One region of the Streptomyces sp. NPDC012835 genome, then DNA from elsewhere that is predicted to be linked to it. Evidence: predicted binding sites of a transcription regulator. Region 1 holds the regulator's gene; each other region holds the start of a gene.
The links. Region 1 encodes HrcA, which represses chaperone genes, less so after heat shock. Its sites were predicted from a motif close to TTNGCACTCNGNNNNNCNGAGTGCNAA; they were not measured.
Positions count from the first base shown of each region.

Region 1 (5,513 bases):
TCGGGGAACCGCACCCGCCGCGACTGCTTGCCCGCCTCGCGCGCGGTGGCCCGCCACTTGGCGAGGGCCTTGGCGCCCCGGTCGCCCTTCCACTGGGTGATGCAGCGGGAGGCGGCCCACGGGACGATCGCGTCGACGCCGGTCTCCGTCATGGTCTCGACGGCGAGTTCGCCCCGGTCGCCCTTGGGGAGCGCCTGGACGACGGTGATGCGCGGGCTCTCCGGCTCCGCCTCGGACACCGAGTCGAGCTGGACGATCAGCCGGTCCTTGCCCTCGCTGCCCAGCACCACGCAGTCGGCCCAGCGCCCGGCGCCGTTGGTCAGGACGACGTCCTCGCCCGGCCGCATCCGCTTCACAGCGACGGCGTGCCGCCCCTCGGGCCCGTCCACGACGAACCGTCCGCCGGGTCCGGCAGCGAAGTCGTCGACCAGGAAGACGGGAGCGGTCACGAGGCGTCCTTCGGCTCGCACGTCAACGCGGCGCGGGCCTCGGTGAGTTCCGCGTGCAGCAGCTCCACCAGCTCGCCGGCGGGCAGTTCACGGGCCAGCCGGTGGCCCTGCCCCGCCCACAGCGCCATGCCCTGCGCGTCGCCCAGCCGCGCGGCGGCCTTGCGCAGTCCGGAGGTCAGGTGGTGGACCTCCGGGTAGGCGGCGGGCGCGTACGGGCCGTGCTCGCGCATGAAGCGGTTGACGAGCCCTCGGGCGGGGCGGCCGGAGAACGCCCGGGTCAGCTCGGTCCTGACGAACAGCGGATTGGTCATGGCCTGCTTGTGCAGCGTGTTGGCGCCGGACTCGGGGCACACCAGGAACGCCGTGCCGAGCTGCGCCGCGTCCGCGCCCGCCGCGAGGACCGCCGCGATCTGGGCGCCGCGCATGAGTCCGCCGGCCGCGACGACCGGGATCTGCACGGTCTCCCTGACCTGCGTCACCAGCGACAGCAGCCCGAGGCCCGCGCCGTCGGTGGCCGGGTCGTCGCGGTGCGTCCCCTGGTGGCCGCCGGCCTCGACGCCCTGGACACAGACGGCGTCGGCGCCGGACCACTCCGCGGTCTGGGCCTCCTCGGGGGTGGTCACCGTGACGACGGTGACGGTACCGACCTTGGCGAACGCGTCCAGGGTGGTCCTGGTCGGACAGCCGAAGGTGAACGAGACGACCGGCACCGGGTCGTCCAGCAGGATCGCCAGCTTCGCCTCGTAGCCGTCGTCGCGGCCCGAGTCGGGGTCTCCGAGCGGCGTCTCGTACCAGGTGGCCTCGCCGGCGAGCTGATTGCGGTAGACCTCGACGGCCGCGTGGTCCGCGTAGTTCGGCTGCGGCATGAAGAGGTTGACGCCGAAGGGCCGGGCGGTGAGCCCGCGCAGCTGTTTGATCTCTTCGTACAGACCGTCCGCCGTTTTGTACCCGGCGGCGAGAAAGCCGAGCCCGCCGGCCTCGCAGACGGCCGCGGCCAGCCGCGGGCAGGAAGCGCCGCCCGCCATGGGGGCCTGCACGATCGGATACCGGCAGAGATCGGTCAGTACGGAGGACATGCAGGCATCGTGCCATGCCCTCCGTGACAGCTCCGAATCGGTGTCGCCCCAGCTGTGTGACGGAGCGCCCGACAGGGGCCGCGGCGGAGAAGACACGGCAGGGGCCCGGGGATCGCTCCCCGGGCCCCTGCCGACAGCGGTGCGCCTACCGTCCGTTGAAGGCGTCCTTCAGACGCGAGAACAGCCCCTGCTGCCCCGGCTGGAACTGGCCCGTGGGCCGCTCCTCACCACGCAGCTTCGCCAGCTCGCGCAGCAGCCGTTCCTGCTCGGGGTCGAGTTTCGACGGCGTCATCACCTCGACGTGCACGATCAGGTCGCCCCGGCCGCCGCCCCGCAGATGCGTGATGCCGCGCCCGTGCAGCGGGATCGACTGGCCCGACTGGGTGCCGGGGCGTACGTCGATGTCCTCCATGCCGTCCAGCGTCTCCAGCGGGCACTTCGTGCCCAGCGCCGCCGCCGTCATGGGCACCGTGACCGTGCAGTGCAGGTCGTCGCCGCGGCGCTGGAACATCGCGTGCGCCAACTCGTGGATCTCGACGTAGAGATCGCCCGCGGGGCCGCCCCCGGGGCCGACCTCGCCCTCGCCGGCGAGCTGGATGCGGGTTCCGTTGTCGACACCGGCCGGGATCTTGACCGTGAGCGTACGGCGCGACCGGATACGGCCGTCGCCCGCGCACTCGGGGCACGGCGTCGGGACGACCGTGCCGAAGCCCTGGCACTGCGGGCACGGCCTGGAGGTCATGACCTGGCCCAGGAAGGACCGGGTGACCTGCGAGACCTCGCCCCTGCCGCGGCACATGTCACAGGTCTGCGCGGAGGTGCCGGGTGCGGCGCCCTCGCCCGAGCACGTCGTGCACACGACGGCCGTGTCGACCTGGATGTCCTTGGTCGTGCCGAAGGCCGCCTCGTTGAGGTCGATCTCCAGCCGGATCATGGCGTCCTGGCCACGCCGCGTGCGCGAGCGCGGGCCGCGCTGCGACGCCGTGCCGAAGAACGCGTCCATGATGTCGGAGAAGTTGCCGAAGCCACCGGCGCCGAAGCCACCGGCGCCGCCTCCCCCGCCGCTGGCCGAGAGGGGGTCGCCGCCGAGGTCGTAGACCTGCTTCTTCTGCGGGTCCGACAACACCTCGTACGCGGCGTTGATCTCCTTGAAACGCTCTTGCGTCTTGGGATCGGGATTGACATCCGGGTGCAGCTCGCGGGCGAGCCGCCGGAATGCCTTCTTGATCTCGTCCTGCGAAGCGTCGCGGCGCACGCCGAGTACGGCGTAGTAGTCCGTGGCCACTTACGACTCCGCCAGGATCTGTCCGACGTAACGTGCCACTGCGCGTACCGCTCCCATCGTTCCGGGGTAGTCCATGCGGGTCGGTCCGACCACGCCGAGTTTTGCGACTGCCTCGTCGCCCGAACCGTAGCCGACCGCGACGACGGACGTGGAGTTGAGGCCCTCATGGGCGTTCTCGTGCCCGATACGTACGGTCATGCCCGGATCGGCCGCCTCGCCGAGCAGCTTGAGGAGCACCACATGCTCCTCCAGCGCCTCCAGCACCGGCCGGATGGTCAGAGGGAAGTCGTGTCCGAAGCGGGTGATGTTGGCGGTGCCGCCGATCATCAGCCGCTCCTCGGTCTCCTCGACCAGGGTTTCCAGCAGGACCGCGAGCACCGTGGAGACGGTCCCCCGGTCCTCCGGCTCGAACGAGTCGGGCAGGTCCTGCACCAGCTGCGGGACGTCCGCGAAGCGGCGCCCGACGATCCGGCTGTTGAGCCGGGCCCGCAGATCCGCGAGGGAGGTCTCGCCGAAGGGCGCGGGACAGTCGACCAGCCGCTGCTCGACCCGTCCGGTATCCGTGATCAGGACGAGCATCAGCCGGGCGGGCGCGAGCGCCAGCAGCTCCGCGTGCCGCACCGTCGACCGGGTCAGCGAGGGGTACTGGACGACGGCGACCTGCCGGGTCAGCTGCGCCAGCAGCCGCACCGTACGGCCCACGACGTCGTCGAGGTCGACGGCCCCGTCCAGCAGGTTCTGGATGGCGCGGCGCTCGGGCAGCGACAGGGGCTTGACCCCGGCCAGCCGGTCGACGAAGAGGCGGTAGCCCTTGTCGGTCGGGATGCGCCCGGCGCTGGTGTGCGGCTGGGCGATGAAGCCCTCGTCCTCCAGCACCGCCATGTCGTTGCGGACGGTGGCCGGGGAGACGCCGAGCTTGTGCCGCTCGGTGAGCGCCTTGGAGCCGACCGGCTCCTCCGTGCCGACATAGTCCTGGACGATCGCCCGCAGCACCTCAAGCCTGCGTTCGCTGAGCATGCGGCACACCTCCAGCTGTCGTCCGTCGGATTCTGCTCGGCACTCGTTCTGTTTCCTGCTCGGCACTCGTTCTGCTTGGCACTCGCTCGCGGGGAGTGCCAGTACTCCCCGTGTCAGTGTACGGCCGTGGGGGACACCCCTAGCAAGGCAGCCGACGACGCCGCCTCGCCGGGACCGGTACCGGCGGACACGGCGGCTGCCGGGAGTCTCCCGTAGCGTCCCTGTATGGACGTCGAAGGACATGGGCACGGGTGGGAGCGGCTGGCTCCCGGAGTGAGCCGCCGGCGGCTGCCGGGGTGGGACGCGACGGTGGGGCTGGTGGCCGGGGAGAGCGGCGCCCTGCTGTTCGACACGGGGTCCTCGCTCCGGGAGGGCGCGGAACTCCTGGCGTCGGCGCGGGCGCTGCTCGGCGGGGCCCGCGTGACGCATATCGCACTGAGCCATCCGCACTTCGACCATGTCTTCGGCACCGCGGCGTTCGCGGGGGCCGAGGTGTACGGCGCGGCGGGGACGGCGGAGCTGCTGGCGGCGGACCGCGCGCCGCTGTACGAGGACGCCGTGCGGGAGGGCCTCGCGGCGGCCGAGGCGGCCGAGGCGGTGGACCTCCTGGTGGCGCCCGGGCACGCGGTGTCGGGGGAGCTGGCGATCGACCTGGGCGACGGCGCGGACGTGCTGCTGGCCCGGGTGGGCCCCGGCCACACCGCGCACGATCTGGCGCTGGTGGTGCCGGGCTCCCCCGCCGTCGTGTTCTGCGGCGATCTGGTCGAGGAGTCGGGGGAGCCCCAGGCGGGCCCGGACGCGGTCCCCGCCCGCTGGCCGGCCGCGCTGGACCGGCTGCTGGCGCTGGGCGGCCCGGACGCGGTGTACGTACCGGGGCACGGGTCGGTGGTGGACGCGGCCTTCGTCCGGGCGCAACGCGACGCGCTGGCGGCCCGTTTCGGCGTGTCGTAGCCCTCACCGGCCGTCCGGTTTATCGTCTTGCGAATGCGCAGCTACAGCCCCGACCTGACCCCGCCGTGGAAGAAGAGGTCCACCCCCGCGCCGGAGGTGCCCGCCGAACCGGATCTGGTGGTCGAGGAGGTGTCGACGGGCTTCTGCGGCGCGGTGATCCGCTGCGAGAAGACGGCGGAGGGCCCGACGGTCACTCTTGAGGACCGCTTCTCCAAACACCGGGTCTTCCCTCTGGTGCCCGGTGGCTTCCTGTTGGAGGGCCGGGTGGTGACCCTGGTCCGTCCCTCGGCCGGGGGCCCGGCGCGGCCCGCCCGTACGGCGTCGGGCTCGGTCGCCGTCCCGGGGGCCCGGGCCCGGGTCGCCAGGGCGGGGCGCATCTATGTGGAGGGGCGGCACGACGCGGAGCTGGTCGAGAAGGTCTGGGGCGACGACCTGCGCGTCGAGGGGGTGGTCGTGGAGTATCTCGGCGGGATCGACGATCTCCCCGCCGTCGTCGCCGACTTCGCCCCGGCGCCGGACGCGCGCCTGGGCGTCCTGGTCGACCATCTCGTGCCCGGCTCGAAGGAGTCCCGCATCGCGGCGTCGGTGACGGGCGCGGACGTCCTGGTGGTGGGCCATCCGTACATCGACGTGTGGGAGGCCGTGAAGCCGTCCTCGGTGGGCATCGGGGCGTGGCCGGTGGTACCGAGGGGCGAGGACTGGAAGACGGGCGTGTGCCGGGCGCTGGGCTGGCCC
Region 1 covers NZ_JBIBBW010000002.1:722,927-728,439, forward strand. Annotated here, with positions in the region: gene ACFY6S_RS10720 (16S rRNA (uracil(1498)-N(3))-methyltransferase) at 1-449, opposite strand, end outside; gene ACFY6S_RS10725 (nitronate monooxygenase) at 446-1,525, opposite strand; gene dnaJ (molecular chaperone DnaJ) at 1,671-2,810, opposite strand; gene hrcA (heat-inducible transcriptional repressor HrcA) at 2,811-3,827, opposite strand; gene ACFY6S_RS10740 (MBL fold metallo-hydrolase) at 4,053-4,778, shown strand; gene ACFY6S_RS10745 (DUF3097 domain-containing protein) at 4,812-5,513, shown strand, end outside.

Region 2 (5,513 bases), on a different contig from region 1:
CCTGGCGGGACTGGGAGCCCGAGCACGACAGCATCGTCTTCTTCCGCCCCACCGCCTGGCACGAGGTCCGGCCGGTCAGCTGCCCGAGCAAGGCCCACGCGGACAGCCGCTTCGCCATCAACGGCTGGCTGTGCAGCCCCGACCCCGCGAACACGAGGACCCGCGCGACCCGCGCATGACTCTTCAGCTCCCCCGTACCGAGAGCGGGACACGATATGAGGGAGGAGGCGACGCCATGACACCAGCTCAGCTGATCACGCCCAGCTGACCGTCGAGGACTTCGAGCAGGTCGCTCGCACGGCCCCGGAGACGGTGACGTTCGAATCGGCCAGGACGGCGAGTGGGCTTCCCCCGATGGCGTTCTGATGACGGTCGAGGTCACCTCGCACGACCGCGCCACCGATCTGCGCGACCGTGTCGAGAAGCGTGACGGCTATGCGGCAGCCGGCATCCCCGGCCACCTCCTCGTCGACCGCGAGGCGCAGGAAGTCGTGGTGTACACCGATCCGCTGAAGGGCGCGTACAAGAGCCGTACCAGCGATCAGTACTACGGGGACACGGTCAAGCTGCCCGACCCCGTCCGTATCACCCTGGAAACCGAGAAGCTCAAGGCTACGTCCGCTGATCACCGGCCTGCCACCGCTCGCTCACGGGCGTACAGCCGAAAAGCCGAGGGCGGCATCCCCTCCACAGACTGCTGGAAGGAATGCCGCCCTCGGTCAGGACGCTTGATCCGCTGGGGCCGGAGCCCCGGTCGGATCAGAAGTCCATGTCACCGCCCGGCATGCCGCCGCCCGCGGGGGCCGCGCCGGCCTTCTCGGGCTTGTCGGCGATAACGGCCTCGGTGGTGAGGAACAGCGCGGCGATGGACGCGGCGTTCTGCAGAGCGGAACGCGTGACCTTCGCCGGGTCGATGATGCCCTCGGCGATCATGTCGACGTACTCGCCGGTCGCGGCGTTCAGGCCGTGGCCGACCGTCAGGTTGCGGACCTTCTCGACGACGACGCCGCCCTCAAGACCACCGTTGACGGCGATCTGCTTGAGGGGAGCCTCCAGCGCGAGCTTCACGGCGTTGGCGCCGGTCGCCTCGTCGCCCGTCAGCTCAAGCTTCTCGAAGACCGAGGAAGCCTGGAGCAGAGCCACGCCACCACCGGCGACGATGCCCTCCTCGACGGCGGCCTTGGCGTTGCGCACCGCGTCCTCGATGCGGTGCTTGCGCTCCTTCAGCTCGACCTCGGTCGCGGCGCCGGCCTTGATGACGGCCACGCCGCCGGCCAGCTTCGCGAGGCGCTCCTGGAGCTTCTCGCGGTCGTAGTCCGAGTCGCTGTTCTCGATCTCGGCGCGGATCTGGTTGACCCGGCCGGCGACCTGGTCGCTGTCACCGGCACCGTCGACGATGGTGGTCTCGTCCTTGGTGATGACGACCTTGCGGGCGCGGCCCAGCAGGTCCAGGCCGGCGTTCTCCAGCTTGAGGCCGACCTCCTCGGAGATGACCGTGCCGCCGGTGAGGATGGCGATGTCGTTGAGCATGGCCTTGCGGCGGTCACCGAAGCCCGGGGCCTTGACGGCGACGGACTTGAAGGTGCCGCGGATCTTGTTGACGACCAGGGTCGACAGCGCCTCGCCCTCGACGTCCTCCGCGATGATCAGCAGGGGCTTGCCCGACTGCATGACCTTCTCCAGCAGCGGAAGGAGGTCCTTCACGTTGCCGATCTTGGAGTTGACGATCAGGAGGTACGGGTCGTCGAGCGACGCCTCCATACGCTCCATGTCGGTGGCGAAGTACGCCGAGATGTAGCCCTTGTCGAAGCGCATGCCCTCCGTCAGTTCGAGCTCCAGACCGAAGGTCTGCGACTCCTCGACGGTGATGACGCCTTCCTTGCCGACCTTGTCCATGGCCTCGGCGATCAGCTCGCCGATCTGGGTGTCGGCGGCGGAGATGGAGGCCGTCGAAGCGATCTGCTCCTTGGTCTCCACGTCCTTGGCCTGCTCCAGCAGGGCACCGGAGACGGCCTCGACGGCCTTCTCGATACCGCGCTTGAGGGCCATCGGGTTGGCGCCGGCGGCCACGTTGCGCAGGCCCTCGCGGACGAGCGCCTGGGCGAGGACGGTCGCGGTGGTCGTACCGTCACCGGCGACGTCGTCCGTCTTCTTGGCGACTTCCTTGACCAGCTCGGCGCCGATCTTCTCGTACGGGTCCTCGAGCTCGATCTCCTTGGCGATGGAAACACCATCGTTGGTGATCGTGGGGGCGCCCCACTTCTTCTCGAGGACGACGTTGCGACCCTTGGGACCAAGGGTGACCTTGACGGCGTCGGCGAGCTGGTTCATCCCGCGCTCGAGACCGCGCCGTGCCTCCTCGTCGAACGCGATGATCTTGGCCATGTGAAGTGGTCCTCCCGGACTGGGGTGGATTGCTCCGGACCGCGCTGGCGCCCGCGACGGACGGCCTGAGAGTCGAGTGGTTCCTTGCCCCACCGGCTCTTCGGGCCTCGCCTACCCGGTCCTAAGTTGTCACTCTCACTTGCAGAGTGCTAACGCCAATAATTAGCACTCGACCCCCGAGAGTGCAAGCGCCCCCGGAGCCCCGACCGGGGGTGGCGGCCGGTGGCGGCCGGGCGACGGGGGGCGCGAGCGCCGCCGGGGCACATCGGGACGAGTACGGCCGGAACGAGCGCGGCGGACGGATGCGGCGGCCGGCACGCACGTGGGGCCCGCATCCGGCTTTCCGGATACGGGCCCCACGTGCGTGAGTGACGTGCGGTGCTTCGTGAGTGCGTCGTGAGTGCGTCGGTGGCCGATCGCGCCGGGATCAGACGGCGAGCTTGACCATGTCCGCCTGCGGACCCTTCTGGCCCTGCGAGATCTCGAACTCCACTCGCTGACCTTCTTCAAGGGTGCGGTAGCCGTCCATCTGAATCGCGCTGTAGTGGACGAACACATCCGCACCACCGTCTACCGCGATGAAGCCGTAGCCCTTCTCCGCGTTGAACCACTTGACGGTGCCCTGAGCCATGCCTAACTCCCCTATTACTGGCCCTTGCACGGGGCCACACTTCGCGCCGGAACGCGTCGACCGCGGCTGAATGTATCTGCCCAACTGCCCTCTGCAACAGGGCAATCGGCGGGGAAATCTGGGCATGGCCGAACTCGCATAGCGTTGAATTCACTGCGATCCGGGGCAAGTCGGGCCGGGCAAAAGGCACCAACCACGCAAAGGCCACCTGGAGTTCGGCCCCATGTTGTCGCGTTCTCGCGTGCGCCGACTGCGGTCGGCGGAGGGGCCTTCCCTTACTCTACCGTGCTCAACCATGCAGAATGGCCCCCTCCGCTTCTGTCGCGGAGAGGGCCATGCCGGTTACGGGGCGTACGCGCCGCCCCAGGGCGCGTACGGAGGGTCAGCCTCCGGCGACGGCCGGGATGATCGAGATGCCGGCGCCCGCGGGAGTCGCGGTCTCCAGGCCCTGCTCGAAACGGACGTCGTCGTCGTTCACGTACACGTTCACGAAGCGGCGGAGCTTGCCCTGGTCGTCCAGGACGCGGGCGGCGATGCCCGGGTGGCTGCTCTCCAGGGACTGGATGACCTCGGAGAGGGTGGCGCCCTCCGCCGGGACCTCGGCCTGCCCGCCGGTGTAGGTGCGGAGGATGGTGGGGATGCGGACCTTGACGCTCATGACGGATGCCCAGCCTTTCTGCGGAAGTTTCGGTGTCGCGGGTAGCGCGGGGTGAGAGTCGCGCGGGGGTCGCGGGTGACAGCCGCGCGGGTGGCGCGGGCGGCGCGACCCCGTGTCGCCGGGTCAGCCGGCCGCGAGGCCCGCGTCGCGGAACGCGTCGAGGCTCGGGCGGATGGTGGCGGTCGGTCCGGTCGTCGGCGCCACGGCGTCGAGGGTCTTCAGGCCGTCGCCGGTGTTGAGGACGACGGTGGTCAGCGTCGGGTCGAGGAGTCCGGCCTCGATGAGCTTCTTCGTGACGCCCACGGTGACCCCGCCCGCCGTCTCGGCGAAGATCCCCTCCGTACGCGCCAGCAGCTTGATCGCGTCGACGATCTGCTCGTCGTTGACGTCGTCGACGGCGCCACCGGTGCGGCGGGCGATGTCCAGGACGTACGGTCCGTCGGCCGGGTTGCCGATCGCCAGGGACTTGGCGATGGTGTCGGGCTTCTGGGGCCGTACGACATCGTGGCCCGCCTTGAAGGCGGTGGAGACCGGCGAGCAGCCCTCGGCCTGGGCGCCGAAGATCTTGTACGGCTTGTCCTCGACCAGGCCCAGCTTGATCAGCTCCTGGAGCCCCTTGTCGATCTTCGTCAGCTGCGACCCCGAGGCGATCGGGATGACGAGCTGATCGGGCAGGCGCCAGCCGAGCTGCTCACAGATCTCGTACGCGAGGGTCTTGGAACCCTCGCCGTAGTACGGACGGAGGTTGACGTTGACGAAGCCCCAGCCCTCGCCGAGCGGGTCGCCGATCAGCTCGGAACAGAAACGGTTCACATCGTCGTAGTTGCCCTCGATGCCGACCAGATCCCCGCCGTACACCGCAGCCATGACGACCTTGCCCTGCTCCAGGTCGTGCGGGATGAACACGCAGGAGCGGAAGCCGGCCCGGGCCGCGGCTGCGCCGACGGCGCCCGCGAGGTTGCCGGTGGACGAGCAGGAGAGCGTGGTGAAGCCGAAGGCGCGGGCGGCCTCGACGGCGATGGCGACGACACGGTCCTTGAAGGAGTGCGTCGGGTTGCCGGAGTCGTCCTTGACGTGCAGCGACCCGGTGATACCCAGCTCGCGGGCGAGGTTGTCGGCCTTGACCAGCTTGGTGAAACCGGGGTTGATGTTGGGCTTCGAGGCCACGTCGGCGGGGACGGGCAGCAGGGGCGCGTAACGCCAGATGTTGTCGGGTCCCTCGGCGATGCGCTTCTTCAGCTCGTCGGGGCTGCCGCTCGGCAGGTCGTACGCGACTTCGAGCGGCCCGAAACAGCTCGCACAGGCGAAAATGGGGCCGAGGTCGAAACGCTCTCCGCATTCGCGGCACGAGAGCGCGGCGGCGGGTCCGAGGTCGACGGTGGCGTTGGTGCCGCTCTGGACGGTCTGCACAGCCATGGAGGCGAGGCCCTTTCTCCTCATCTTCCTCGCGGCGTACTTCGCCACGAGACGGAATTGGCACCTTCCCCACCGTGACCTCGCGGTCGGCGGGAGGGTTGCCGGGACTTCAACGGGCCGTTCCCTCAGTCCCTCTGGATGAGCGCTATGGCGCCGGACCCGGGGTCCGGTGCGTTTGTCGCCTGTCGCAGCATGTCCCGGATGTCGCTGATCCGGTGTCTCTGAGCCAGGTGTCCACCCCGCGACCCCGGCATGCGGCGGTCAAGGGCGTTGTTCAAGACTGTAACCGAAGGAGCGGACGGTTGAGGTAGTCGTCCGCACCGCGAGATGGATCACGTTTTACGGATCAGCGCAGGGAGTACCGAACGTGCTGGAAGAGGTGGAACGCTGGCTGACCAGGCGTTCCTGGTCCGCGGCCGACCG
Region 2 covers NZ_JBIBBW010000003.1:738,338-743,850, forward strand. Annotated here, with positions in the region: gene ACFY6S_RS16515 (2OG-Fe(II) oxygenase) at 1-179, shown strand, start outside; gene ACFY6S_RS16520 (Uma2 family endonuclease) at 366-836, shown strand; gene groL (chaperonin GroEL) at 760-2,385, opposite strand; gene ACFY6S_RS16530 (cold-shock protein) at 2,813-3,016, opposite strand; gene ACFY6S_RS16535 (ubiquitin-like small modifier protein 1) at 3,399-3,674, opposite strand; gene thrC (threonine synthase) at 3,798-5,090, opposite strand; SAM riboswitch class I at 5,108-5,235, opposite strand; gene ACFY6S_RS16545 (glucosyl-3-phosphoglycerate synthase) at 5,458-5,513, shown strand, end outside.
Region 2: a site for HrcA is predicted at 2,512-2,538, ahead of groL (chaperonin GroEL). Genes of this name have one in related genera too.

Region 3 (5,513 bases), on a different contig from region 1:
GCTTCGATCACCCGTCCACCATAAGCGCGTCTTTGGGCCGGTGACCGATAACGGGTGGAGCGCTTGGAGCAGCGCCCTCTAGCGTGCGCGTATGAAGCTTCTGACGGTGAATGCGGGACGGCCGAAGACCGTCGACTATTCCGACGCGCCGGGTGGCGCCACCGGGATCGACAAGCGGCCGGTGGAGGGCCCGGTCCGGGTGGCGGACCCCGGCCCGAAGGGCGCGGGCGGGAGCGGTCTCGCCGGTGACGCGGTCTGCGATCTGCGCCATCACGGCGGTTCCGACCAGGCGGTGTACGCGTTCGCCCGGGAGGATCTGGACTTCTGGGAGCGGGAGCTGGGCCGGCCGCTGGCCAACGGCGTCTTCGGCGAGAACCTCACGACGTCCGGTGTCGACATCACCGGCGCGAAGATCGGCGAGCGCTGGCGGATCGGGCCCGATGTGGTCCTGGAGGCGACGTCCGGGCGGATTCCGTGCCGTACGTTCCAGAGCTGGCTGGGCGAGCGCGGCTGGGTCAGGCGCTTCACCGGGCAGGCCGTGACCGGCGCGTACTTCCGGGTGATCGCGCCCGGTGAGGTCCGCGCGGGCGACCCGATCGAGATCGTGCACCGGCCCGCGCACGAGGTGACGGTGTCCATGGCCTTCCGGGCGGTCACCACCGAGCGCGAGTTGCTGCCCCGGACCCTGGCGGCCGCCGGGGCGCTGCACCCCGAGGGGCTGCGGATCGCGCGGGAGTACGCCGGGAAGTCGGCGAACGGCGCGTGATCCGGGGGCGGCGGGCGTCACCGGGCCGGGTGGCGCGGGCCCCCGGAGGGGCCGGGCCCCGGGTGATCCGGCGGCGCCCGGAGGCCGTCCGCTCACGGAACACACACATCGGGGGCGCGGGGACAGGCACTAACGTGCCGCGTATGACGACTGCTTTGATTACGGGCTCGACGGCGGGTATCGGCGCCGCCTTCGCGCGACGGCTGGCGGCCGACGGCCACAACCTGGTGCTGGTGGCCCGCGACATCGAGCGCCTGCGCGACCAGGCCACCGAACTGCACGACCGGCACGGCATCGAGGCCGAGGTGCTGACGGCAGATCTCGCCACGGACGGCGGCATCGAGGCGGTGGAGAAGCGGCTCTCCGACCGGACGGCTCCGGTCGATCTGCTCGTCAACAACGCGGGGTTCGGCAACAAGGGGCGCTTCCTCGAAGTCCCCGTGGCCGACGAGCTGACGATGCTGAAGGTGCACTGCGAGGCGGTGCTGCGGCTGACCACGGTGGCGGTCACCGGGATGAGGGCGCGCGGCCGGGGCGGGGTCGTCAATGTGGCGTCGGTGGCCGCGTTCGTGCCGCGCGGGACGTACGGGGCGTCGAAGGCGTGGGTCGTCCAGTTCACCCAGGGGGTGGCACGGGACCTGACGGACTCGGGGGTGCGGCTGATGGCGCTGTGCCCCGGGCTCGTACGGACGGAGTTCCACGAGCGGGCCGGGATGGGCACCGACAACATCCCCGACTGGATGTGGCTGGACGCCGACAAGCTGGTGACGGCGGCGCTGGCGGATCTGGCGCGCGGCAAGATCGTGTCCGTACCCGATCCCCGCTACAAGGCGCTGATGGGTGCGGTGAAGCTGGCGCCGCGCGGGCTGCTCGGCGGGGTCACATCGAAGACGGGGCGCAAGTACGGCCCCCGGTAAGGCGTGGGTACGCGTACGGCCCGGCGCCCCAAGGGGTACCGGGCCGCACGCGTAGGGATCCTCACCTCGACCGTCGATCGAGGAACCACGACGGCGAGCCGCCGCCCCGGCGAAGGGGCGGGCGGCTCAGCCGCGAGGAACAGCTCAGTGGCTGTGGCCGTGGCCGTGACCGGCCGCTTCGCCCTCTTCCTCGGCCGGCTTCTCGACGACCAGGGTCTCGGTCGTGAGCAGCAGCGAGGCGATGGAGGCGGCGTTCTCCAGGGCGGAGCGCGTGACCTTGACGGGGTCGATGACGCCGGCCTTCACCAGGTCGACGTACTCGCCGCTGGCCGCGTTGAAGCCGTGGCCCTTGTCCAGCTCCGCCACCTTGGAGGTGATGACGTAGCCCTCAAGGCCGGCGTTCTCGGCGATCCAGCGCAGCGGCTCGACAACGGCGCGGCGGACGACCGCGACACCGGTGGCCTCGTCGCCCTCCTTGCCGAGGTTGCCCTCGAGCACCTTGGCGGCGTGCACCAGAGCGGAGCCACCACCGGAGACGATGCCCTCCTCGACCGCGGCGCGGGTCGCGGAGATGGCGTCCTCCAGACGGTGCTTCTTCTCCTTCAGCTCCACCTCGGTGGCGGCGCCTACCCGGATCACGCACACGCCACCGGCCAGCTTCGCCAGACGCTCCTGGAGCTTCTCGCGGTCCCAGTCGGAGTCCGTGGACTCGATCTCGGCCTTGATCTGGTTGACGCGGCCGGTGATCTCGTCGGCGGCACCCGCGCCGTCGACGATGGTCGTGTCGTCCTTGGTGACGGTGACGCGGCGGGCGGAGCCCAGCACGTCCAGACCGGCCTGGTCGAGCTTGAGGCCGACCTCCTCGGCGATGACGGTCGCGCCCGTGAGGGTGGCGATGTCGCCGAGCATGGCCTTGCGGCGGTCACCGAAGCCGGGGGCCTTCACGGCGACGGCGTTGAAGGTGCCGCGGATCTTGTTGACGACGAGGGTGGAGAGCGCCTCGCCCTCGACATCCTCGGCGATGATCAGCAGCGGCTTGGAGCCACCGCCCTGGATGACCTTCTCCAGCAGCGGGAGCAGGTCCTGGATCGAGCCGATCTTGCCCTGGTGGATCAGGATGTACGGGTCGTCGAGGACGGCCTCCATACGCTCCTGGTCGGTCACCATGTACGGGGACAGGTAGCCCTTGTCGAAGGCCATGCCCTCGGTGAAGTCCAGCTCCAGACCGAAGGTGTTGGACTCCTCGACGGTGATGACGCCGTCCTTGCCGACCTTGTCCATCGCCTCGGCGATCAGCTCGCCGACCTGGTCGTCCTGCGCGGAGAGCGCGGCGACGGCGGCGATGTCGGACTTGTCGTCGATCGGGCGGGCGGTCGCGAGCAGCTCGTCGGAGACGGCCTTGACCGCGGCGTCGATGCCCTTCTTCAGGGAGGCCGGGGAGGCGCCCGCGGCGACGTTGCGCAGGCCCTCGCGGACCAGCGCCTGGGCCAGCACGGTGGCGGTGGTGGTGCCGTCACCCGCGATGTCGTTGGTCTTGGTCGCCACCTCCTTCACGAGCTGGGCGCCCAGGTTCTCGTACGGGTCGTCCAGCTCGACCTCGCGGGCGATCGTGACGCCGTCGTTGGTGATGGTGGGGGCGCCGAACTTCTTGTCGATGACGACGTTGCGGCCCTTGGGGCCGATCGTCACCTTCACCGTGTCGGCAAGCTTGTTGACGCCGCGCTCAAGGGCGCGACGGGCGTCCTCGTCGAACTTCAGAATCTTCGCCATGGCTGCTTCTCTTGTCCTCTCGAATGAACTGCGCCCCCGCCCGCCCGGCAATCGCTGGGTGGCCGAGGGCGCAGCTCAAAAGCAAAACTTTCGGTGAATTACTTCTCGATGATCGCGAGCACGTCGCGGGCCGAGAGGACGAGGTATTCCTCGCCGCTGTACTTCACTTCGGTGCCGCCGTACTTGCTGTACAGAACGACATCGCCGACGGAAACGTCGAGCGGGAGCCGCTCGCCGTTCTCGAAACGGCCCGGGCCCACGGCCAGGACGACGCCCTCCTGGGGCTTCTCCTTGGCAGTGTCCGGGATGACCAGGCCAGAGGCCGTGGTCTGCTCGGCGTCGAGCGGCTGGACCACAATGCGGTCCTCGAGCGGCTTGATGGCAACCTTGGTGCTGGCGGTCGTCACGATCCGACCTCCCCCTTCGGAGACTCACGGGGTTAACTGTCTGAGGGTGGCGACCAGATGGGTCCGTCGTCGCGGGTGCCGGACCTGCCAGTCGCGCTTTGGCACTCTCCAGTGGGGAGTGCCAGACCTGAGACTATGACTGCGATTAGCACTCGGTCAAGCGGAGTGCCAATTCCGACGGTCGTGGCGCTTCTTCCCGGGCGGGTCCCGGCGCGGATCGGCGGCGCGGAACCCGGTGGATACGCGCCGGCTCGCTACGGAAACGCACACCCCTGGCCATGGGTTCCGTCATGAGCGGCGGGTACGGCAGCGGAGCGCGCCGGTCGCCGTCCGGGGAGGGCGGCGGCCGGCGCGCGGGTGCGTGCGGGGCGGGTCTGCGGGGCGTTCGGGGCGTCCGGGGCGTTCGGGGCGTTCGGGGCGTTCGGGGCGTTCGGGCGGGCTACACGTAGTCCTCCAGCCGCGCCACGGCGTACCCCTTGTCCGTGATCCGCTTCAGCGCGGCCCGGATCAGGTCGGGCATGGTCGCGTTCCAGTCGTCACGGCCGCGGAAGTGCGTGAGGACGATGTCACCGGGGTGCAGGTCCTCGTCCCACTCGCGCCACTCCATGCGGTCGGGGTACGCCTCGGCCGTCCAGAGCGGCAGCCCCTTCACGCCGCAGGACTTGGCGGCGCGCACCGTGTCGCCGTTGTAGTTGCCGTACGGCGGCCGGAAGAGCGTGGGGCGCTTCCCGTAGCGCTTTTCGAGCTTGTCCTGCTGGTCGCAGATCTCGCGGCGCTGCTCCTCGTAGGACAGCCCCGGCAGGTACTTGTGGTTGAGCGTGTGGTTCTGGAGGGTGACGCCGCGGTCCTGCATCTGCTTGAAGTAGCCGTAGTTGTCGTTGATGACGTAGTCGCTGAGGAAGGCCGTGTACGGGATCTTCAGCTCGGTCATCATCCGCAGCAGCTCGGGGTCCTTCTCCATGCCGTCGTCCATCGTCAGGAAGACGACCTTGTCCTTGACCGGGACGGTGGTGAAGACGGGCGGCAGGTTCTCGCCCTCCTGCTCGTCCGCGATCTCGAAACCCTTGCGGTTGGTGATCTCCGGCTTGACGGCGGGCGGTGGCGGCACGGCCAGCGGGGTCTTCTCGAGTCCCCACTTCTTCGCCGCGACGGCGCGCACGGCCTGGGCCTTGCGCACCGCCTCGGCGTTCGAGGAGAGCGCGCCGGCCTCGCCCTTCCCCTGCTGTCCGTGCGGCGCCCCGGCGGCCGGGTGCCCCTGGTCGCGCTTCTGGCCGCCGGACTCCGTCTCCGCGCAGCCGGTGCCGACGGCGGCCACCAGCAGCACGGCCAGCAGCGCGCGGCCCCGCGCGGAGCGGCGGTGTCGGCGGGTGGGGTGTCCGGCGCGCGTCCGCGACGCGGCGAGCGTCTCCGCACCACCCGTACCCTCTGTGGCGATTTCTTCGTTTTGTCGTACTAGTTGCATGGCGTCGGATCCTGTCAGCGCGGAGCGCCTCCGCACGGCCGACACCGCCGCCGGGACGCGCACCATCCCTCGCCTGGCCCACAATGGACCGGGTGACCGACCGCGCCTCCTCCCCCGCCACGCCCGCTTCCGCCGCCGAAGGCACGCCCGCCGAGGCCCCCGCCGCCGAGGGCGCACCGGCCGAGGGCGCG
Region 3 covers NZ_JBIBBW010000003.1:376,570-382,082, forward strand. Annotated here, with positions in the region: gene ACFY6S_RS14930 (LysR family transcriptional regulator) at 1-11, opposite strand, end outside; gene ACFY6S_RS14935 (MOSC domain-containing protein) at 92-766, shown strand; gene ACFY6S_RS14940 (SDR family NAD(P)-dependent oxidoreductase) at 910-1,683, shown strand; gene groL (chaperonin GroEL) at 1,828-3,453, opposite strand; gene groES (co-chaperone GroES) at 3,552-3,860, opposite strand; gene ACFY6S_RS14955 (polysaccharide deacetylase family protein) at 4,300-5,322, opposite strand; gene ACFY6S_RS14960 (SAM-dependent methyltransferase) at 5,406-5,513, shown strand, end outside.
Region 3: a site for HrcA is predicted at 4,006-4,032, ahead of groES (co-chaperone GroES). Genes of this name have one in related genera too.